Regions from separate parts of the Leifsonia lichenia genome, predicted to be linked through region 2. Evidence: predicted binding sites of a transcription regulator. Region 2 holds the regulator's gene; the other holds the start of a gene.
What was found. The regulator LexA, encoded in region 2, represses DNA repair genes until DNA is damaged. The targets are predictions, from matches to a motif close to TCGAACANNTGTTCGA.
Positions count from the first base shown of each region.

Region 1: the regulator LexA is predicted to act here: its motif matches at 3,314-3,329, upstream of ACYVGI_RS04035 (DUF6504 family protein).

Region 1 covers NZ_BAAGWT010000001.1:847,275-858,304, reverse strand. Annotated here, with positions in the region: gene ACYVGI_RS04055 (AraC family transcriptional regulator) at 1-289, shown strand, start outside; gene ACYVGI_RS04050 (MFS transporter) at 345-1,559, opposite strand; gene ACYVGI_RS04045 (GNAT family N-acetyltransferase) at 1,556-2,137, opposite strand; gene ACYVGI_RS04040 (LysE family translocator) at 2,175-2,969, opposite strand; gene ACYVGI_RS04035 (DUF6504 family protein) at 2,997-3,266, opposite strand; gene ACYVGI_RS04030 (hypothetical protein) at 3,554-3,799, shown strand; gene ACYVGI_RS04025 (hypothetical protein) at 3,804-3,959, shown strand; gene ACYVGI_RS04020 (hypothetical protein) at 4,013-4,885, opposite strand; gene ACYVGI_RS04015 (GNAT family N-acetyltransferase) at 5,232-5,720, opposite strand; gene ACYVGI_RS04010 (DUF2834 domain-containing protein) at 5,717-6,256, opposite strand; gene ACYVGI_RS04005 (hypothetical protein) at 6,253-7,203, opposite strand; gene ACYVGI_RS04000 (MerR family transcriptional regulator) at 7,200-7,826, opposite strand; gene ACYVGI_RS03995 (hypothetical protein) at 8,010-8,378, opposite strand; gene ACYVGI_RS03990 (IclR family transcriptional regulator) at 8,657-9,352, opposite strand; gene ACYVGI_RS03985 (adenosylhomocysteinase) at 9,489-10,664, opposite strand; gene glsA (glutaminase A) at 10,826-11,030, shown strand, end outside.
Region 2 covers NZ_BAAGWT010000002.1:939,949-950,978, reverse strand. Annotated here, with positions in the region: gene ACYVGI_RS09075 (class I SAM-dependent methyltransferase) at 1-105, opposite strand, end outside; gene hflX (GTPase HflX) at 163-1,716, shown strand; gene ACYVGI_RS09065 (methylenetetrahydrofolate reductase) at 2,006-3,040, shown strand; gene metE (5-methyltetrahydropteroyltriglutamate--homocysteine S-methyltransferase) at 3,037-5,388, shown strand; gene ACYVGI_RS09055 (metallopeptidase family protein) at 5,499-5,849, shown strand; gene lexA (transcriptional repressor LexA) at 6,005-6,724, opposite strand; gene ACYVGI_RS09045 (LysM peptidoglycan-binding domain-containing protein) at 6,959-7,327, shown strand; gene ACYVGI_RS09040 (histidinol-phosphate transaminase) at 8,076-9,179, shown strand; gene hisB (imidazoleglycerol-phosphate dehydratase HisB) at 9,176-9,778, shown strand; gene hisH (imidazole glycerol phosphate synthase subunit HisH) at 9,775-10,407, shown strand; gene priA (bifunctional 1-(5-phosphoribosyl)-5-((5-phosphoribosylamino)methylideneamino)imidazole-4-carboxamide isomerase/phosphoribosylanthranilate isomerase PriA) at 10,463-11,030, shown strand, end outside.

The DNA.
Region 1 (11,030 bases), on a different contig from region 2:
GATGCACGGCGACCCCGGGCATCCCTGGACGGTGGGCGACCTCGCGGCCGTCGGGGCGATGTCGCGGACGACCTTCGCCGAGCGCTTCCGCCAGCAGGTCGGCCAGTCGCCCGCGAGCTACCTCGCGCAGGTGCGGATGGACGCGGCGATGTCCTACCTGTCCAACGACGAGCTGACCGTGAGCGAGACGGCCAGGATGCTCGGGTACGAGTCGGACGCGGGGTTCAGCCGCGCCTTCCGGAGGCACACCGGCTCCGTCCCGTCGGTGTGGCGGCAGCGGGCGAGCTGAGCCGCCGCCTCGTCCACGCTGCGGAGCCCGGCGCTCAGCCCGGCCCGCCCGGCGCTCAGCCCTGCACGGCCCGGCGTCGCCCCGCACTGCCGAACAGCACCACGCCCACCGCGACGACGATCACCGCCACGACGTACGTGGTGCGCACATCCACGCTGTCGACCAGGATGCCGCCGATGCCGGCCCCCAGCGTGATCGCGAGCTGGAACCCGGCGACCACCAGGCCGCCCGCTGCTTCCAGCCGGTCCGGGATGTAGCGGCCGGCCCAGGTGTTGATGACCGCAGGCCACGCCCCGAAGCCGAACCCCCACACCGCCACCGCGATGGCGACGACGATGACGGAGCCCTGCCCGACCACCGAGAGCAGGATCGCGAAGGCGATGAAGGCGGGCTGCAGGTAGCGCAGCAGGCCGAGGAACCGGTCGGCGAGCGCGCCGACCACGAGGTTGCCGACCACGCCGCCGATGCCGAACAGCACCAGCAGCCCGGCGGCCAGGCCCGTGTCCAGCCCAGGCACCTGGTCGAGGGCGAGCCGGATGAACGTGTACGCCATGAAGTGACCGAACACGATCAGGATGTGACCGGCGAGCCCCTGCCGCACGCCGGGCCGCCGCAGGGTGTCGCCGAGGATCCGCAGGCTCGACGCCGCTGCCGGAGCGATCGGCGGGAGCGACAGGCGCAGGGCGACGGCGACGATGGCGGTCAGTGCAGCAGCGCCGAAGAAGACGCCGCGCCAATCGATGATCTCGGTGAGGAACACACCCACCGGCACGCCGGCGACGACCGCGAGCGTCATCCCCGCGCTCACGATGGTCATCGCTCGGCCGAGCCGGTCGGGGCTGGCGAGCTGCGCCGCGACGGTCAGCGACATCGACCAGAACCCGCTGATGGCCACCCCGATGAGCAGGCGCGCCACGAGCAGCACCCACAGCGACGGCGCGACGGCGACCGCCAGGTTGGAGACCGCGGCGAGCACGGCGACGAGCACGAGCAGCGTGCGCCGATCCATCCGCGGGATGAGGATGCCGATGGTGGGCGCCGCGAGGAACCCGACGAACGCGGTGACGGTCACGGTCTGCCCCGCCTGCCCGGGCGTCACCCCGAGCTCCGCGGCCATAGCGGTCAGCACACCGGACGGCAGGAACTCGGCGGTGACCAGCACGAAACTAGTCAGCAGCATGACGATGAGCGCCACCCAGTGCGTGCGCGCGTGGGCGGGGGCGGTCGGTGCGGGGGAAGTGGCCCGGATGGGAGAGGTGTCTGTCGTCACCGTTCCACTCTGGCGGACGAGGACGGCGCGCACGTGACTCTGCGTCCGCGGTGGGCGACCATCCGTCCGGGGGTGCGCGCCATCACCACGCGCGGCCACTCCGCGAGCCCGAGTCCGTGCGCCTCCTCCTCGCGCACCCGTTCGCGCAGTTCGTCGCCCACGGCGTCGTCGGGCAGCACCTGGAAGCCCAGCCGTGCGTAGTACGGCGCGTTCCATGGCACATCGGCGAAGGTGGTCAGCGTGAGCCCGGCGAGGCCGCGCGAGCTGGCCCATTCGTCGGCGACCTCGATCAGCCGCGCGCCGAGCCCCTGGCGCGCGTGCGACGGATGCACGGACACCTGCTCGATGTGGGCGCGTCCTCCGAGCGCTTCGACCAGCAGGTAGGCGACGGGCGTGTCCGTCCCGTCGACCGCGACCAGTGCTCCGCCGCCCCGGATGTGCGCCGCCAGTTCGTCGGCGGAGGGCGGGTCGTCGTCGGCGATGTCGGCGAGCCCGATGCTGCGGAACGCCTCGCCCGCCGCGCGCTCGATGCCCTGGATGGCCCGGATGTCCGTGGTCTGTGCCGCTCGAATCGTCACCGTACGAGCGTATTGGACACGCGCGCGAGCGGCGCGGTCAGCCCTCGGCGCCAGCGGCGACCGTGCCGATTCCGAGTGCGGCGAGGATGGCCGCCGAAACGCGTTCGAGCACGCGGGTGACCCTGGGCCGCTTCAGCCAGGCGACCATCCGGGACGCCAGCAGCACCACGACACCCAGGTAGGCCACGGAGACGAGCGCGTCGACGGCGCCGAGCAGCATCGTCTCGCCGAGGCCGGCGTGCGCGGGAACGAACTGCGGCACGACGGCGAGGAAGAACAGGCCGACCTTCGGGTTCAGCAGGGTGGAGAGCATCCCGGCCAGCAGGCTGCGGACGGACCAGCCGCGGCCGGTTCCTGCGATCGGGGCGGTGGGACGGGCGCCGCCCGCTGCGTCTGAGGTCGCTGCGGTGGAACCCGCGTCGCCCGCTGTGCCTGAGGTCGCTGCGGTCTCGGCCGCCGCCGTCTCCGCCGCCGCTGCTGCCTCCGCTGCCGCTGCCGCCGCTGCTGCCTCCGCTGCTGCCTCCGCTGCCGCTGCCGCCCTGGCGCTCCTGCGCGTCGCCACGAACGCCATCACGCCGAGGTAGATCAGGTACAGCCCGCCCACGATCTTCACGATGCGGAACACTTCGGCCGACTGTTCGAGCAGCGTCGCCAGCCCGATGGCGACGAGCGCGGCCCACACCAGCGACCCGAGCGAGCAGCCGACCGCGGCGGCGAATCCGTCGCGAGCGCGGCCCATGCTGTAGCGGAGCACGAGGAACGTGTCCGGCCCCGGCGTGAGCGCGAGCACCGCGCACAGCCCGGCGAACGCGAGGATCGTGAGCAGCGACATGCGACGATCCTAGGGCCGTGCCCGCGATCAGGCGTACGTTCGCAGCAATTCCCAGCGGCCGTCGCCTGTGGGCCGGACGTCGAACATCCGCACGTCGCCGTCGGCGACCGAGCAGCCTTGGAACCGCCAGCCCGCGAGTCTCCCCGCCGGATGCGTGAGCGCGTCATGCCAGGCGACCTCCTGCAGCGGCGTGGGCTGATCGGTGACGACGTAGCGGGTGCCTCGCCAGACAAGGCGGGTGGGCCTGCCATTGTCGGTCCAGACAGAGACGATGTCGGTCGCGTGCGTCATGCTCATGACAGCCTCCAAAGGGTTCAGGGATGCTCCTATTGAACCATTAACTTTCGAACATTTGTTCGAGTAAATCGAAGCTGATTAAGACCGCCAGGGTGGTGACGCAGCAGCGGCTGGTCGTTGCTGACATCGTGAAACCCCGACGCTCTCATCTTGTCGTTGCGGCCGTGCGCAGGTTTTGAGGGTGGATCATATAGCGACCTCCTTGTTGCCTGGGTGTCTGCCGCGCGTGCCTTCATCGGAAGCACTCATCGCGCGGTACTGGAGCGTCAACGGCGGAGGCGGCTTCTGTGACTGACTGGCAATTACGCCCTCATCTGCCGCCAGGCTCGCAACAATCCACATGTGAGTCGATCGACTGTCCCGATGGGAACGTCTTCGTCGCGCGGGAGCCGCACGGCGCCGAGTCATGTGATCGCGTGAACGCCGCCGACATCGGTATCTCGATCACCGATCTCGACGCAAACAAGTACACCCGCGTGTCGGTGACCGATTGCGATCACTTCCTGCACACTACGACGGCCAGCGCTCAGTGAGCAGTTGGTCGCGCACGACGAACTGCCCGTGGCGATTGTCATCCACGGCGTCACGCGCACGGCGGGCCAGAGCGAATCCCGCTCGCTCAAGCAAACCCAACAGCGGCGGCTGGCCGAGGGGAACAAGATCGCTGGCGTATACGGCATCTTCGGCGTGTGAGTGCGTAGCCGGTTCTCGGGCGCGCGCAGACTACCGCAGGCGTTAGCCCGGGCTCAGGCGCGCTTGGTGCTATTGGCGAGGCGAACGATGAGAGCGCCAACGATGTGGACGGTAAGCCAGGCATCTTCTGGGAGTGGCGAGGTGGAGTGATGAGCATCGCCCATTGAACTGCGGTCGGCGGAAACCCACTGCATCATGTCGTCGAGCGCGTGGGTGAGCCGTTCGTCGTGTGACGCGAAAAGACCCTTCTTTCGCCCGTCGACGATGAGCGGGCCGAGTGCATTGCCCTTGCATCCGAGTGCTTCTAGCGCTTCCTGCATCGCGGTGCCAGCATCGGTGATCGCGTCGGCCGGAGATCCGCCGTGCAACTCGCCGAGGGCATCCTGATAGGCCGCCTCGACCTTGTCCCACCCTTCACGACCTCCAAGCAACCGGAGTGCTGGCGCGACGACTTCGGCGTGGAGCTCAAGAGAGTTCTTCTCAACCATCTCACCGCCGATGTACTCATAGCTGATGCGGTGTCGCTCGAGGCGTTCGTTGACGAACGTTTCGTAGTGCTCCTCTCCCGCGCGACGAACCCGAGGCCCGGCCGGGTCGTGCTGGTAAAGCGCGAGAAGATAGCCGCCGATCGCTTCCCCAATCGCCTCGACGACAGTCGGCATCATGTAGTCGTAGCAGGTGTCGATATACCGGCTAGTGTCCATATCCGCGCTCAGGCCGGTGAGAGTCCGAAGGCCCTCGTCGTCGAGAATCAACTCCCGCGTCCGGATGAGGATGTGACCGCCAGTCGACCCACCGAAGGTTCCGCGGACGTACCGCTCAAGCTGAATGCGGAACTCAGCGGAAAACTCCTCCGTCCAAAAGCTCGCACCAGCAGCCTCTGCTTCTTTGCGCTCTCGCTGCTCACGACGTTGATTGTGCAACATGAGCACATGCTAACGAGGACCACAAGCACATATGGCAGATCGGTCGCGACACCCATTGGTGACGACCCGCGGTATCAATCTTGTGTCCACTTGGACGGAAGTTCGTGCGTCTAGTGCAACTCTCGTCGGTTAAGAGCGAAGATTTGCGATTATGGTCGCCGATCGGGGCGCTGAATGCGATCTCGGCGGGGTGTTACCCGCTGACCCCGACACAATCGTGCGATTGCGAGGCTGTATAGAGTTGGCGACGCCGACTAGAAACAGACCGGCGAACGCCGTACCCATTAGCTGAGTGCAAGCATCAAACGGTCGGGCTCGTGGCACCGACGACGCGCCTCCGCGACTGTCAGAGCGCAACGGTGACCGTCTGCGACAGCTCCCCGCTCAGTGGATGCGCGTGCCCCGGCCCGCGCTGCGCCCACCCGCGCGAGGCGTACAGCCGCACGGCGGCGGCGTTGGAGGCGAGCACGTGCAAGACCAGGGCGGTGTGCCCGGCGGCACGCGCATCCCCGGTGGCGGCGTCGAGGAGCTGCGCGCCCAGCCCGGCACCCTGTGCACCGGGGGCGACGGCCAGCATGGCGAGGTATGCGGCGTCTGGCGGGTCGGTCGCGGCTCCGCTGCCAGGCTCGGTCACCAGGGCGAACCCGGTGACGTCGCCGTCGTCGTCGCGGGCGCCGTCGCGGGCGACCAGAAAGGACACCGTGGCTCTGGCAAACTTCGCCGCGCAGCGCTCCGCGGTGCCGGTGGGGGCAGGCCGACCGTCGCGCTCGGCGACGGCATCGAGCCACAACCGGATGCACGCATCCCGGTCGGCGGCGCGGCCCGCCGCGATCACGCAGCGCCGCCTGGGTTCGCGCCGTCTGCGGTGCCGTCTGCGGCCGGGCCGCCCGCGGTGGTACCGCCCGCGGTGGCGTCGCCAGCGCCACCCGCGCCGCCCGCGGTGGCTTCGCCCGCGTCGCCCGCGTCGCCCGCGTCGCCCGCGTCGCCCGCGCCGCCCGCGCCACCCGCACCCGCGCCACCCGCACTCCGCCGCGCCACCAGCGCCCGCTCCCGCATCGCCAAGAACAGCGGCAGTGCGAACGCCAGCGCCACCAGCGGGATGAGCACCACGTACACCCACACCAGCCGCATCCCGAGCCTCCTGCTCTCGAACAGCATGAACGCGACCGCTGCGATGGCGGTGATCAGCACATCCACCGTCAGCGAGAGGACGGCCGGGCCGCTCTGCAGCCAGTCACCAACGAAGTCGCGCCGGCCGGCGATGGCGGCGACGTTGAACGTCCACGCGCCGACGAGCCCCACGATCGCCAGCACCAGGAAGAACGCGGCCCTCCCGTTCCAGCCAGCGCCGATCCAACCGCCGCGGGTCATGCCGTCGCTCCCGCGTGCAGCGTCGGATGCGTGCTCGATCGCATCCCGAGTGCCAGCACCACAGCCGCGGCGAGCATCCCGCCCGCGAGGATCGCCCAGCCTCCGGCGAGGAAGACGCCGTCCGGGTGCACGATCGACTGTCCGGCGAGAGCCTGGAACGTCACGAGTGTCACGACCGCCGCGTAGACCACCGTCGCCACCACCACGAGGCGCAGCCGCACCCGGTCGTCGGAGAGCACGCGCCAGTGCCGCCCGAGCCAGCCGAGCGCGATGGCGAACAGCGGCAGCACCTGCAGCGCGTGCATCCCGACGAAGTGCGGGATGCGGAGGTCGCCGCCCACCGTGCTCCAGCCGAGCAGGGGGAGGCCGGGTCCTCCGTCGGCGAGCCCGACGGTGTGGGCGCCGGCGATGCCCTGGAAGTCGTGCAGTTGGGCGGCCGTCGGGCCTGTCATCAGGTAGGCGAGGCCCATGCCGACGAGGGCGACGGCCGCGCCGGCCCGAACAGCGACGGTGGTGGATGCGGTGGGCAGGCGCAGGAAGAACACCGCGATCGTGGTGAGGAACGTGCCGACGTAGAGCACGGTGATCGAGACCGCCATGATGCCCCACACCGCAGCGGAGACGCCGTTCGACACGTTGAAGTGGCTGGTCGTGCCGACCGCTGCGGCGCCGACGATCGCCACCTGCTCCACGATCAGGGCGACCGCGACGACCGTGCCTGCGCCGTGCGCCAGGCGGCGGAAGCGGGGGAGGTGCGCGATCAGCCACGCCCAGGTCACGCTGTAGAGCAGGATCGACAGCGAGAACTTGAGCGGCTTGAGCCAGGTGTCGGCGCCGAGGACCTGCCTCTGGTCCACGAGCAGGCCGACGACGCACACGATGGTGCTCACGACCATGAGGGCGGCGACCGTCATGAGCGGACGGTGCCAGGCGAAGACGGACTTCATGAGAGCCTTCTCTCCGAGGTTGCGGCGGCCTGGGCGATGCGCCGCAGGCCGAGGGCGAGGGAATCGCCGAGCACGGTGCCGATCACCATGAGCTCGGCCATCCGCGACGGGTCGGGCAGAGCCGCGACCGCGCCGAGATCGGCGTCGGCTGCCAGACGGGCTGCCGCCGCGTAGGCGTCGAGATAGCTGTCGGGGAGCGGATAGCCGGCGTGCACGAACGCGTCGAGCACGCGGGCGGCGATCTCCGTGCCGATGTTGTCCTCGCATCCCGCCCACCCCGCGCGCCCGATCAGGGCGTCGATGCGGGCGATGGATGCGGCGGTCGGCTCGGAGACGTCGGGCACGGCCGCGCGGGAGAGTGCCTGCTGCGCGACGTCGAAGGTGTGCGCGATGGGTGCATCCGGGTCGTCGAGAGCGGCGAGCACCTGCGCGACGGAGCTGACGGACAGGTGGCCGACCTCGAGCATGGAGCGGATGAGGCGCAGCCGGTGGATGTGCGCATCGCCGTACTCGGTGCGGTTGCCGTTGAGGCGCTCCCCGGCCGGCAGGAGACCCTCGCGCACGTAGTACTTGATCGTGGCGGAGGGGGTGCCGGTGGTCTCGGCGAGTTCGGTGATGAGCATGTGGTGATAGTAGCACTACCGGTAGCGGTACTACCAGTGTTGGGGCGGGGCTGGGCGGGACGGGGCGGGTCGGCGACCGGTGCGAGTCGGTCGGGTCGGGTCGGGTCGGGGAGGCGACCGGCGCGGGTCGGTCGGGTCGGGTCAGGTCGGGTCGGGTCGGGTCGGGGAGGCGACCAGCGCCGGTCAGAGGACGTCGTCGCGGGAGCGCTTCGACCGGGAGGGCGACTCCTGCAGCGACAGCCAGAACAGGATCGCGAGCAGCCCGAAGATCGCCAGCGACGCCAGCAGGTCGCCCCACTGGAACGGCACGAGCGCACCGTCGATCGACAGCACCAGTGCGCACTCGATGACGCCGAAGACGAGGAAGAACAGCCCGAGCAGCACCCGCGTGCGCCGGATGGACTTGCCGCGCCGGTGGAGTTCCAGCCTCCGCAGCTCCACCATGAGCGTCAGCAGCAGCAGGGGCAGGATCTGCGCGAGCGCGGCCGCCGACGCGCTGTCCATCAGCACGATACGCACATCCATCGGGTCGACCACGTCCCTATCGTGCACCCGCGCGCGCCCTCCGGTCGACAACCCGTTCCGTCCGGAAGGAGAATCGTCCGCGCCCCCGCCCGAATTCTCCTTCCGAACGGAGTCTCGCCTCCGCCCGCCCGAATTCTCCTTCCGAACGGAGAATCACCCGCGTCGCGCATCGACGCCGGTCTCCTCCCCTGATCTCCTTCCGAACGGAGAAACGCCCCCGCCCGCCCGGGATCTCCTTCCGAACGGAGCTTCCGGCGGCGTGTCGTCGCTGTTCTCCGTCCGAGCGGAGCCGCGGTCACCCGCGGTCACCCGCGGTCAGCCCCCTGCACCCGCCCCGAGATCACGGCGGCCGCCTCGCGTGCGGCAGCGACCACGTCGGCCAGGGGATGCGCGCTGTACGAGGTGCCGATGTACGGCACGGTCAGCGTCGCGACTGTCGCGCCGGACGCATCCCGGATCGCGGCGACCACGTCGGTAACCGCATCCTGCACCGGGTCGGGACGCGTGATCACGTCGTCGTTCTCGTCGTTCTCGTCGGCGGCGCCGGTGAGCACGAGACCCGCCGCCGTGTCGAGCGGGAACAGGGCGCCGACTCGCACCAGGTACCCGAAGTTCGCCGGGGACTCCGCCTGGGCGATCACCCGGACGGCGTCGCCGTCGCGCACACCGAGGTTGCAGGACTGGGCCACCGCGTCCGCGAGGTCGCGCATCGGTCCCATCGCCAGACGGATCAGTCCGCGCAGGGGCGGCTGCCGGTGCGCGAGGTCGAACAGCGCGAGCGAGACTCCGTACAGACCGGATGCGCGATCCCGGTAGAGGTAGCCGCGCCGTTCCAGCGTGGTCAGCACCCGGAAGATCTGGCTCACACTGCGCCCGACAGCGTCCGCGATCTCGGTCTGCGAGCGTTCGCCGGGCTCCGCCGCCAGGTACTCCAGGATGTCCAGAGCCTTGTCGAGGGCGGGGACCGCGTATTCGGGCTGCGAAGAAGGAGACGGCGCCATGAACGTCAGTATGGCCGATTCGGGATGCGCACCCCGCCGCACTCGGCGCCGCGCACGCTTCCGCGCACCCGGCCGCCCGCCGAACCGCGCGCCCCACCGCCCGTCGCACCGCGCACCCCGACGCCCACCCCTCCCCTCAGCGATCCGCCCCGACCGCACGGAGGAAGCGCCGGGCGATCGTGCGCTCGATGTCGTCCGGGACCGGCTGCGCGCCCGCATCCAGTGTCGTTGCCGCCGTCGCCACGCGCTCCAGCGACAGTGACTGCAGCAGGAACCCGAGGTCCATCGCCTCCAGCGAGTTGCCCTTCGGCTCGCGGCCGGCGAGGTTCACCATGCGGCCCTCCGCCAGCAGCACGATCTGCCGGCCGTCCGGCATGGTCACCTGCTCGATCGCCGCATCCAGGGTCGTCACGGCGCTCGCCGCGGCGTAGAGGGAGGCGGTGTCGATCTCCCAGGGAAAGTGCCCGGCGTTGGCGAGCACCGCGCCGTCGGGGAGGCGGTCGATGATCTCCGGCGTCACGATGTCGGGGAAGCCGGTCGCCGTGACGAACACCTCGCCCCAGTCGGCGAGGTCGGCGAGCGGGGCCACCCGGTAGCCGTCGAGCGCCGCTTCGAACATCTTCAGCTCGTCGATCTCGGCCACGGCGACCTTGCCGCCGAATGCCCGCAGGTATTGCGCGATCCCGCGCCCGCACCAGCCGTAGCCCGCGACCACGAAGCGGCGGCCGGGGATCATCAGGTTCGTGATCCGCATGATGCTCTCCACCACCGACTGGCCCACGCCGTGCCGGTTCTCGCCGACCGCCTTGAGCATGCTGTCGTTGATCACGATGATCGGGAACGGCACCGAACCGGCCAGCTCGCGCCGCAGCCGCACCCCGCCGCTCGTCGTCTCCTCCGTGCCGCCGACGACTGTTCCGGCCCGTCCGGCCTCCACGATGCCGGCGGCGAGGTCGGCTCCGTTGTCGAGCAGGATGGTGGGCTGCGCCGCGATCACGGCGGCGACGTTGGCGTGATGCTCGTCGATGGTGTCGTCTCGGCGGCCGTGCACGGTCATTCCCTGCTCTCGGAGGAACGCGACGACGTCGTCCTGCGTCGAGCCGTGGTTGCCCGTGGCCACGATCTCGGCCCCGCCCGCAGCGAGCACTTCGAGCAGGACGGCGGTCTTCGGCTCCAGGTGCAGCGACATCCCGATGCGGTGTCCGGCGAACGGCCGGGATGCGGCGAACTCCGTCCGCGCGGCGGCGAGGAGAGGCATCCGGGAGCGGATCCAGGCAGTGCGGGATGCACCGCGGGCGGCGAGGTCGGACATGAGATCAACTTTCGTAGGTGAACGCGACTTTCATATAGGTTACCCTCCGCAGGCCGTCAGCGCGACCGCCTGCACGACCGCCTGCGTGACCACCAGCGCTGCACCAGCGCGCCCGACACACGGCGCGACGTTTGTTGCGCCCGGCACCGAATGGCGAAAGGATGAGCGCGACAGGCCGATGCCGCCGCACCGACCGTGCCGGCATCGCGGGGAGGGGAACCCACGTGGAACTGGATGTGGACGGCGTCGACGAGCGGGTCTCCACCGGCACGCTGCCGGGGTGGGACGACGTGGAAGCGCTGGTGCAGAAGGCCCACCAGCGCAACGCGGGCGTGACCGCGGGAACGGTCGCCGACTACATCCCAG
Region 2 (11,030 bases):
CGCCGTCGTCAACTCGAAGGTCTGTCCGGCGAGTCGGACGGTGAACGGACGGAGCTTCAGTTCGCTCTCGGGCGCCGGGGAAAAGTAGTGATCTCCGCTGGCCATAAGAGGACCGTACAGGACGCTAACAAACTAGGGTTAACCCAGATGCAGGATTTTCAGATGAATGAACATGTGAGCACAGAAGAAACGCCGACGGCCGATCAGCCGACGGACACCAGCCGCGACGCCGACGTCGTTGCCCGCGTGCTCGCCGCCGCGGAGAGCCGCGCCGGCATGACGCTGTTCGGCGGGGGCGCCCAGGCGCTCCAGACCGAGCACACCGACGACGCCGGCCACGACGGCGAGCAGTTCGAACGCGAGGAACGCGCAGCGCTCCGCCGTGTCTCCGGACTCTCCACCGAGCTCGAAGACGTCACAGAGGTCGAGTACCGGCAGCTCCGCCTGGAGAACGTCGTGCTCATCGGCGTCTACTCGCAGGGTTCGCTGCAGGATGCGGAGAACTCCATCAGGGAGCTCGCCGCCCTGGCAGAGACTGCCGGTGCCGTGGTGCTCGACGGGCTGCTCCAGCGTCGACCGCACCCCGACCCGAGCACCTACCTCGGCAAGGGCAAGGCGCAGGAGCTCGCCGGCGTCGTCGCCGCCCTCGGCGCCGACACCGTGATCGCGGACACCGAGCTGGCCCCGAGCCAGCGGCGCGCGCTCGAAGACGTGGTGAAGGTGAAGGTGATCGACCGCACGGCCGTGATCCTCGACATCTTCAGCCAGCACGCCAAGAGCCGCGAGGGCAAAGCTCAGGTCGAGCTCGCGCAGCTCGAATACCTGCTGCCGCGTCTGCGCGGCTGGGGCGAGTCGATGTCCAGGCAGGCAGGTGGCCAGGTCGGTGGAGCGGGCGCCGGTATGGGGTCGCGTGGTCCGGGTGAGACGAAGATCGAGCTGGACCGTCGCCGCATCCACACCAGGATGGCCAAGCTGCGCAAGCAGATCGCCGGGTTCAAACCGGCGCGCGATGCGAAGCGGGCCAACCGCAACCGCAACGCTGTGCCGTCGGTGGCCATCGCGGGATACACCAACGCGGGCAAGTCGAGCCTGCTCAACCGCATCACCAAGGCGGGCGTGCTCGTCGAGAACGCGCTGTTCGCGACCCTGGATGCGACCGTCCGCAAGTCGGTGACCGCTGACGGCCGCCTCTACACGCTGGCCGACACGGTCGGTTTCGTGCGCAACCTGCCGCATCAGTTGGTCGAGGCGTTCCGCTCCACACTCGAAGAGGTGGCGGAGTCGGACGTGATCGTCCACGTGGTCGACGGTTCGCATCCAGACCCCGCCAGTCAGTTGGCGACGGTGCGGGATGTGATCGGCGAGGTCGGTGCGCGCGAGCTGCCGGAGATCGTGGTCTTCAACAAGTCCGACCTGATCACGCCGGACGACCGGCTGGTGCTGCGCGGGCTGGAGCCAGGGGCGATCTTCGCCTCAGCGCGCACGGGCGAGGGGATCGACGAGATCCTCGCGGCCATCGCACGGCTGCTGCCCGACCACTCGGTCGAGGTCGACCTGGTCGTTCCGTACGACCGCGGCGACCTGATCTCGGCGCTGCACGAGCGGGGCCGCGTGGTCTCGACCGAGTACGTCGAGGACGGCACGAGGGTGCGGGCGCGCGTGATGCCGGAATACCTGTCGGTGTTCGAGGCGTTCGCGGTGGAGCCGACCGCCTAGCGGACACCGCACGGCACGAAAGAGCGGGCAGGGACGAATCGTCCTTGCCCGCTTTTCGCGTCTTCCGGCGTCACACGGTGACACAGGGATACCGTCGCACGCCAACGGTTGCTAGATTGCCATTCAACCGCAGCGGGCGACCCGCTCGGTGGTGCGACAGCCGAGCCCGGCACCCGCCCGCGAAAACCTCACCGAACGGCCCCGGCCGTCCGGCGGGGCCCCACCTTGACCGAGGCGGGCGCGGCCCCGGGCGGGGCGACGCGTCACGCCACCGACACCAGAGGACGCCATGAGCTGTACCGACGCGCGGTTCTCCTTCGAGCTGTACCCGCCGCGGAATGCGCGCGCCGCAGAGGCGCTGCCCGCGACGATCCAGAAGCTCGCGGCCGCGCATCCGGAGTTCATCTCCGTCACCTACGGCGCCAACGGGTCGTCCAGGTCGTCGTCGCTCGACGTGCTGCGCTACATCCTCGACAACACCGACGTGAGCCCGATGGCGCACCTCACCTGCGTCGGCTCGTCGCACGCGGAGGCCGGGCAGCTCATCCGAGAGTTCCTGGATGCGGGCATCCGGCGCTTCCTCGCGGTGCGCGGCGACCCGCCGGCGGGCCTCGCGCCGGGGGAGACCGGCCTCGGCGACCTGCACAGCTCCGCCGAGCTGGTGCAGCTCATCCACCGGGTGCAGGCGGAGCGCGTCCCGTACGGCGAGCTCGCCGTTCCCGGGCTTCCGGCGAGCACCGTGCTTTCGCACCGCGAGCACGTCCAGATCGCCGTCGCCGCCTTCCCCAACGGGCACCCGACGTCGCACGGCGTCAGCCAGGACATCGACACCCTGCTCGCCAAGCAGGCCGCCGGTGCGAACCTCGGCATCACCCAGTTGTTCTTCCACCCGGAGGACTACCTCAGCTTCGCCCAGAAGGCACGGGATGCGGGCGTCCTCTTCCCGATCCTGCCCGGCATCATGCCCGTCACCAGTCCCGCCAGGCTGAAGCGGATGCTCGAGCTGAGCGGCGAGGACCTGCCGAGCGAGCTCGCGATCCAGCTCGAGATCGAGCCGACCGAGGAGGGGCAGCGGGAGATCGGCATCGCCTGGGCGACCGACTTCGCTCGGACACTGCTCGACGGCGGCGCACCGGGCATCCACCTGTACACGTTCAACCAGCACGAGGCGGTGCTCGCGGTGCTCGACAGGATCGGGCTCCTCCGCGCGGACACCGCCGCCGCAACCGCCACCGCAACCCCCGCCGCAATCGCCACCACGACCAGCACCACGACCAGTACCAGACCGACCGACCCCAGCACCACCGAAAGGGAACCAGCATGACCGACACCACCTTCCGCATCCCGTTCCCGACGGGGACGATCATCGGCTACCCGCGCATCGGGCGCAGGCGCGAGCTGAAGAAAGCCGTGGAGAGCTTCTGGGCGGGGAACAGCACCGCCGACGAGCTCGAAGCCACCGCCGCCGAGCTGCGCTCCGTGACGCGCGAGCGCCTTGCGGCCCTCGGCCTCGGACGCGACGACGCTTCCATCCCGGAGAGCTTCAGCTACTACGACCAGGTGCTGGATGCGGCGGTCACGGTCGGAGCGATCCCGTCGCGGTTCGCGTCGCTCGCCGACGCGGACGGCGCCGTCGACCTGGCCGGATACTTCACGATCGCCCGCGGCGAAGGCGAGAACGCGCCGCTCGAGATGACCAAGTGGTTCGACTCCAACTACCACTACCTGGTGCCCGAGATCGGCCCGGAGACCGCGTTCCGGCTCGCGTCCGACCGCATCGTGCGCGAGTTCGAGGAGGCGAAGGCTGCCGGGTTCGTCACCCGTCCGGTGATCGTCGGGCCGGTGACCTTCCTCCTGCTCAGCAAGCCGAGCGACGAGGCTCCCGATGGCTTCAGCCCGCTGTCGCGCCTCGGCGACCTGCTTCCGGTCTACGCCGAACTGCTGTCGCGCCTCGCGGCGGCGGGCGCCCCGTGGGTGCAACTCGACGAGCCCGCTCTCGTCAGCGAGTCCATCGACGAGCCGCGGGATGCGGTGCTCGCCGCCCTGGCGACGGCGTACGACACGCTCGGTGCGGTCCCCGCGCGGCCGGCGCTGTTCGTCGCCGCCCCCTACGGCAGCCTCGACGACGCCCTCCCCGTGCTCGCGGCCTCCCCGGTGGAGGCGCTCTCGCTCGACCTGGTGCGCGGCTCCGTTCCGCGCGGGCTCGACGCGGACACCGCATCCCGGCTGTCGGGAAAGACCATCGTCGGCGGTGTGGTCGACGGCCACAACATCTGGCGCGGCGACCTCGAAGCCGCCTTCGGCACGCTCACCGAACTGCTGTCGCTCACCCCGGACGTCGCCGTCGCGACCTCCACGTCGCTGCAGCACGTGCCGCACGACGTCGACGACGAGCCGGAGCTGTCCGACCAGCTCAAGAGCTGGCTGGCGTTCGCCGACCAGAAGGTCGGACAGGTCGCGACGCTCGCCCGCGGGCTGGTCGACGGCCACGAGGCCATCCAGGACGACCTGAGTGCCGCATCCACTGCCCTGGCGGACCGCGCGGCTGCGCCAGGGGTGCGGGTTCCCGCTGTGCGCGCACGCGAAGAGGCGCTGACCGAGGCCGACTTCGCCCGCGGGGAGTACGCCGACCGGCTGGCGGCGCAGGATGCGGCCCTCGGGCTGCCGTTCCTGCCGACCACGACGATCGGGTCGTTCCCGCAGACCGGCGACATCCGCCGCTCGCGCGCTCAGTTCGCGAAGGGGCTGATCACCGAGGCGGAGTACCTGGGCCGGATGCGCGACGAGATCAAGCGCGTCGTCGACCTGCAGGAGGAGATCGGCATCGACGTCATCGTGCACGGCGAGCCGGAGCGCAACGACATGGTTCAGTACTTCGCCGAGAACCTCGACGGGTTCGCCGTGACGCAGAACGGCTGGGTGCAGTCGTACGGCTCCCGCTGTACCCGCCCGTCCATCCTGTGGGGTGACGTGTCGCGGCCCAAGCCGATCACGGTCGAGTGGTCGACGTACACCCAGAGCCTCACGCCGAAGCCGGTCAAGGGGATGCTGACCGGGCCTGTGACCATCCTGGCCTGGTCGTTCGTGCGCGACGACCAGCCGCTCGGCGAGACTGCGCGCCAGGTGGCGCTCGCGCTGCGCGACGAGATCGCCGACCTGGAGTCCGCGGGCATCCGGGTGGTGCAGGTCGACGAGCCCGCGCTGCGCGAACTGCTTCCGCTGAAGAAGGCTGACCACGCGTCGTACCTGGACTGGTCGGTCGGGTCGTTCCGGCTCGCGACGTCCGGTGTGCGGGACGAGACGCAGATCCACACCCACCTCTGCTACTCGGAGTTCGGCGTGGTCATCGACGCGATCCGCAACCTGGATGCGGACGTCACCAGCATCGAAGCGGCCAGGTCGCGCATGGAGGTCGTCCACGACATCCAGAGCTCCGGGTTCGAGCACGGCATCGGCCCTGGCGTGTACGACATCCACTCGCCCCGCGTGCCGTCCGTCGCCGAGGTGACGGAGCTGCTCGAGACGGCGCTCGGTGCGATCCCCGGCCGCCAGCTCTGGGTGAACCCGGACTGCGGACTGAAGACGCGCGGCTACGACGAGACCGTCGCGTCGCTGCGCAACATCATCGCCGCGACGCGCGCCGTGCGCGCCGCCGCTCCCGTCACCGCCTAGCCCCAGGCCTCCACGCCTCGACGCCATCGAGCCCAGGGTTTTTCACCGTATTCCGCCCGGATGCGTTGAAAAACCCTGGGCTCGATCGCGTTCGGGGTGAGGATGGGGGAATGGTGGAGATCGGGGCTGATGCGTTCGAAGCGATGGTCGGCGACGTGTTCGACGCGCTGCCGCCGGACATGGTCGCGCCGCTCGAGAACGTGGCGATCCTGATCGAGGACCAGCCGCCCGGCGCCCGGCCGCGACTGTACGGGCTGTACAGCGGGCATCCACTGACCAGGCGCGGAGTCTACGGGTTCGGCGAGCTGCCCGACCGGATCACGCTGTACCGCAACAACCTCGCTGCCAGTGCTGCGGATCTGGATGCGCTGCGTGCGCGCGTTCGGGTGACCCTCGTCCACGAGATCGGGCACTACTTCGGGCTCGACGACGCCCGCCTGCAGGAGCTCGGCTGGGCGTGACCGGCCTGGTCCGCCGATCGAGTCTGACGCTGTTCGCTGTCGGTCGCGGCCGGCCGCGTGAACGACGTCGGACTCGATGGGGTGCAGAGCAGGGTGGATGCGCGTGAGCCCGGCCGTGCATCCACGGGCCGGGCTCGGAAACGCTGGGGTGTCGGTCAGACGGCGCGGAGGACCGCCACGACCTTGCCGAGGACTTCGGCGTAGTCGCCCAGGATGGGCTCGAAGTTGGAGTTGCGGGGCAGCAGCCAGGTGTGGCCGTCGCGCTGGCGGAAGACCTTGACCGTCGCCTCGTCGTCGAGCATGGCCGCGACGATGTCGCCGTTCTCCGCGGTCTTCTGCGTGCGGACGACCACCCAGTCGCCGTCGCAGATGGCGGCGTCGATCATCGACTCGCCCACGACCTTCAGCATGAAGAGCTCGCCGTTCCCGACGAGCTGGCGGGGGAGGGGGAAGACCTCCTCCACCTGCTGCTCGGCGGTGATCGGCACGCCGGCGGCGATGCGGCCGACGAGCGGGACCATCGCGGCGTCGCCGACAGGCGTCTGGTTCTCGTAGTCGACCGACTCGGAGGAGTTCGACGGCAGGTCGATCAGGATCTCCAGCGCGCGCGGCCGGTTCGGGTCGCGGCGCAGGTAGCCGCTCAGCTCGAGCTGGTTGAGCTGATGCGTGACGCTCGACAGAGACGAGAGGCCGACGGCGTCGCCGATCTCCCTCATGCTCGGCGGATAGCCGCGCTGGCTCACCGATCGCTGGATGACGTCGAGGATGGACAACTGCTTCTCGCTCAGGTTCTTACGTCTGCGCGTGCCCCCGCGCTCGCGTGCTCCCTGGTTGTCGTTCGCCACGGTCGTCCCTTTCGTGACCCGTCTGCGCATCCGGCCGGCCCGAATGTCGGTGGTGCCTGGTTGAGTGAAGTCCAGACAATCGAAACTGTATCCACGATGCAGGGGTAAAACAAACATGTGTTCGAGCGTGTCTCGAAATCACTGGTGTTTTTCGTCATTGAATCGTGCTTGTGGTTTCGAACATTCGAAGATATATTCGGAACACAGCTTCGCATCCGGCCTGCCGGCCAAGCACCGGGTGCGGAATCTTAGGAGGTCAGCAGCATGAGCACAGCAACGATCACGATGTCGTCGTCGCAGTTCCCGACGCCCGTGGGCGCGCGCACGCGCCTTCGTCTCACGCGACGCGGACGCGTCGTCCTCACCACGCTGGCCTCCGTGCCGCTCATCGTCGGAGCCCTCGTCTTCGCGCTCAACGGCGGAGGCGCTGCGGCCTCGGGCGACCAGGCCCACGTGCAGTTCCACTACGTGACGGTCGAGTCAGGCCAGTCGCTGTGGAGCATCGCGGAGAAGGTCGCGCCGAGCGCAGACCCCCGCGATGTGATCGCGGACATCGTCTCGCTGAACCAGCTCGATACCGCCGTGGTGTCGCCGGGCCAGCAGTTGGCGATTCCGACGCAGTACGCGGGGTAGGGCCCGGGCGGTCCTCGGTAGCGCGGGTTTGAGAGCGCTGGGGAAGTTTGGGGAGGGCGTGCCTGGATGGGTGCGCCCTTTTTGCGTGGCTGGTGGGGTGGTGCGGGCGCGGGCGCGGAGTGCGGGGTGCGGGGGGGAATTTGGGGCGCCTTGGTGGGGTGGTTCGTCGCTCGGCAGGACTCTTGGGCCGGTCAAGTGTCGGTTCTCCGTTCGGAAGGAGAAGTTGGCGGCGTGTCGTACGGATTGTCCTGCGGAACCGAGCCGAGCGGTCCCGCGGCAGTGCCGCCGGGTGACGGTGGTGAGCTGGGTGCTTCGATCCGAAGGAGGTCGTGGCTGGTTGGGTGTGGGTTCTCGGTTGGGCAGGAGTTTGCTGCTGGTGGGGTGTGGGTTCTGCGTTGGGCGGGAGTTTGCTGCTTGACGGTGTCGGTTCTCCGTTGGGCAGGAGGTTGCTGCTGACGGGGGTGTGGATTCTCCGTTGGGCAGGAGATTGCTGCTGGTGGGGTGTGGGTTCTCCGTTGGGCAGGAGTTTGCTGCTTAGCAGTGTGGGGTTTCCGTTGGGCAGGAGATTGCTGCTGGTGGGGTGCGGGTTCTGCGTTGGGCAGGAGGTTGCTGCTGGTGGGGTGCGGGTTCTCCGTTCGGAAGGAGGCGTTCGCGGCGTGGCGCGTGGGGTCTCCGTTCGAACGGAGTGCCGTGCGGGTTCGCCAGCCGCTCGGCGTCACACGGTGCGCCGCGTGACTAGCATTGGTGGGTGACTTCTCTTTCCGATTTGCCGATTCGTGATGACTTGCGGGGCAAGACCCCCTACGGAGCGCCGCAGAAGGTCGTTCCGGTGGCGCTGAACGTGAACGAGAACACGCATCCGGTGCCCGCGGATGTGGCCGCCGACATCGTCGCGCGCATCTCGGCGGCGATCGGGGGCGTCAACCGTTACCCGGATCGGGAGTTCACCGAGCTGCGCGAGTCGTTCGCGCGGTACCTCGGGCACGGACTGACCGCCGAGAACATCTGGGCGGCCAACGGGTCCAACGAGGTTCTGCAGCACATCCTGCAGGCGTTCGGGGGACCGGGTCGCAGCCTGCTCGGGTTCAGCCCGACCTACTCGATGTACCCGCTGCTCGCATCCGGCACCGGCACGAGCTGGATCGCCGCGCACCGCGACGGCGAATTCGAGCTGTCGGCGAAGACCGCCGCGGAGCAGATCCGGCGCGAAGACCCGGACATCGTCATCCTGTGCTCGCCGAACAACCCGACGGGGACGCCGCTGTCGCTCGCGACCATCGAGGCCGCGTACGACGCGGCCCGCGGCATCGTGATCGTCGACGAGGCGTACGCCGAGTTCCTGCCGGACGGCGAGCAGACCGCCCTTGGCCTGCTGCCCGGCCGTCCGCGCCTGCTGATCTCGCGCACCATGAGCAAAGCGTTCGCGTTCGCCGGAGCGCGTGTCGGCTACCTCGCCGCAGACCCGGCCGTCGTGGATGCGCTCCGTCTGGTCCGCCTGCCGTACCACCTGTCCGCTCTCACCCAGGCCGCAGCCACCGCGGCGCTCGCCCACTCCGGCGAGATGCTCGCGATGGTCGGGGAGATCCGCATCCAGCGCGACCGGCTCGTCACCGAGCTGGCCAGGCTCGGCTACCAGCCGCACCGCAGCGGCAGCAACTTCGTGCTGTTCGGCGGCGTCGCAGACCCGCAGGCGACGTTCGAGGCGCTGCTCGCCCGCGGTGTCCTCATCCGCGACGTCGGCATCCCGCACCACCTCCGCGTGACCGCGGGCACCGAGGCCGAGACCACCGCGTTCCTCGACGCGCTGGCGGCGCTCGGGCGTCCGGACGCCCCGGTAAACTCGCTGTCATGACGAATCGCATCGCCACCCTGCAGCGCGAGACCAGCGAGTCCAGCATCGAGCTGAGCATCGACCTCGACGGCACAGGCGCTACGGACATCGAGACGTCCGTGCCGTTCTACGACCACCTGCTCACGGCGTTCGCGAAGCACTCGCTCACCGACCTGCGCGTGCGCGCCAGCGGAGACACGAACATCGACGTGCACCACACTGTCGAAGACATCGGCATCGTGCTCGGTCAGGCCATCAAGATCGCGCTCGGCGACAAACGCGGCATCTCCCGCTACGGCGACGCCCTGGTGCCGCTCGACGAAGCGCTCGTGCAGGCCGTCGTCGACATCTCCGGACGTCCGTACCTCGTGCACACCGGCGAGCCGGCCGGGTTCGAGTTCCACCTGATCGGCGGCCACTTCACCGGTTCGATGGTGCGGCACGTCTTCGAGGCCATCTCGTTCAACGCGGCCATCACCACGCACATCACCGTCGTCGGCGGCCGCGACCCGCACCACATCGCCGAGGCCGAGTTCAAGGCGTTCGCTCGCGCATTCCGTCAGGCGAAGGCCCTCGACCCGCTGATCACAGGCATCCCGTCCACCAAGGGGGCGCTGTGACCGCACCCGACGTCGTCGTCTTCGACTACGGGACGGGCAACGTCCACTCCGCGGTCAAAGCGCTCGAAGAGGCGGGCGCGAACGTCGAACTGACCGGCAACCGCCGCCGCGCCCAGGAAGCGGACGGCCTGCTCGTCCCCGGCGTCGGCGCGTTCGCCGCCGTCATCGACGCGCTTCGCGCATCCCACGGCGACGAGGTGATCGACAGACGTCTCGCCGGAGGCCGCCCCGTGCTCGGGATCTGCGTCGGGATGCAGGTGCTGTTCGAACGCGGCGTCGAACACGGCCTCGAAAGCGAAGGTCTCGGCGAGTGGCCCGGCACTGTCGACGTGCTGAAAGCGGACGTGGTTCCGCACATGGGCTGGAACACGGTCGAAGCGCCCGAGAGCTCCGCCCTCTTCGACGGCCTCCACGACGAACGGTTCTACTTCGTGCACTCATACGCTGCGCAGGATTGGACGCTGGATGTGGTCCCGCCGTTCCCGAAGCCGCGCGTCACCTGGGCCGAGCACGGCAGCCGCTTCATCGCCGCCGTCGAGAACGGGCCGCTCAGCGCGACCCAGTTCCACCCCGAGAAGTCCGGCCGCGCCGGCATCCAGCTCCTCCGCAACTGGATCGGCACCCTGTAGGTCTCAGACCCACCCCGAGCCCGCCGCCACCGAGCGGGCCCAACCGAGGAAGAACATGAGCGAATTCAACAACACCCCCCGGCTCGTCCTGCTGCCAGCGGTCGACGTGGCCGACGGCAAAGCTGTGCGCCTGACGCAGGGGGAGGCCGGTTCGGAGACGAGCTACGGCGATCCGGTCGACGCTGCGGCCGAATGGGCCAACCAGGGCGCAGAGTGGATCCACCTCGTCGACCTCGACGCTGCGTTCGGACGCGGGGACAACCACGCGATCCTCAAGAAGGTCATCAAGCAGGTCCGCGGCGTCAACGTCGAACTCTCCGGTGGCATCCGCGACGACGCCTCCCTCGAGTCGGCGCTCGAGATCGGCGCGAAGCGCATCAACCTCGGAACGGCAGCGCTCGAGAACCCCGAGTGGGCGGCGAACGTGATCGGCCAGTACGGCGAAGCGATCGCCGTCGGCCTCGACGTGCGAGGAACCACCCTCGCCGCCCGCGGCTGGACCCGCGACGGCGGCGACCTGTGGCAGGTCCTCGACCGCCTCGAAGACGCAGGATGCGCCCGCTACGTCGTGACGGACGTCACCAAGGACGGCACCCTCCGCGGCCCGAACATCGAGCTCCTCC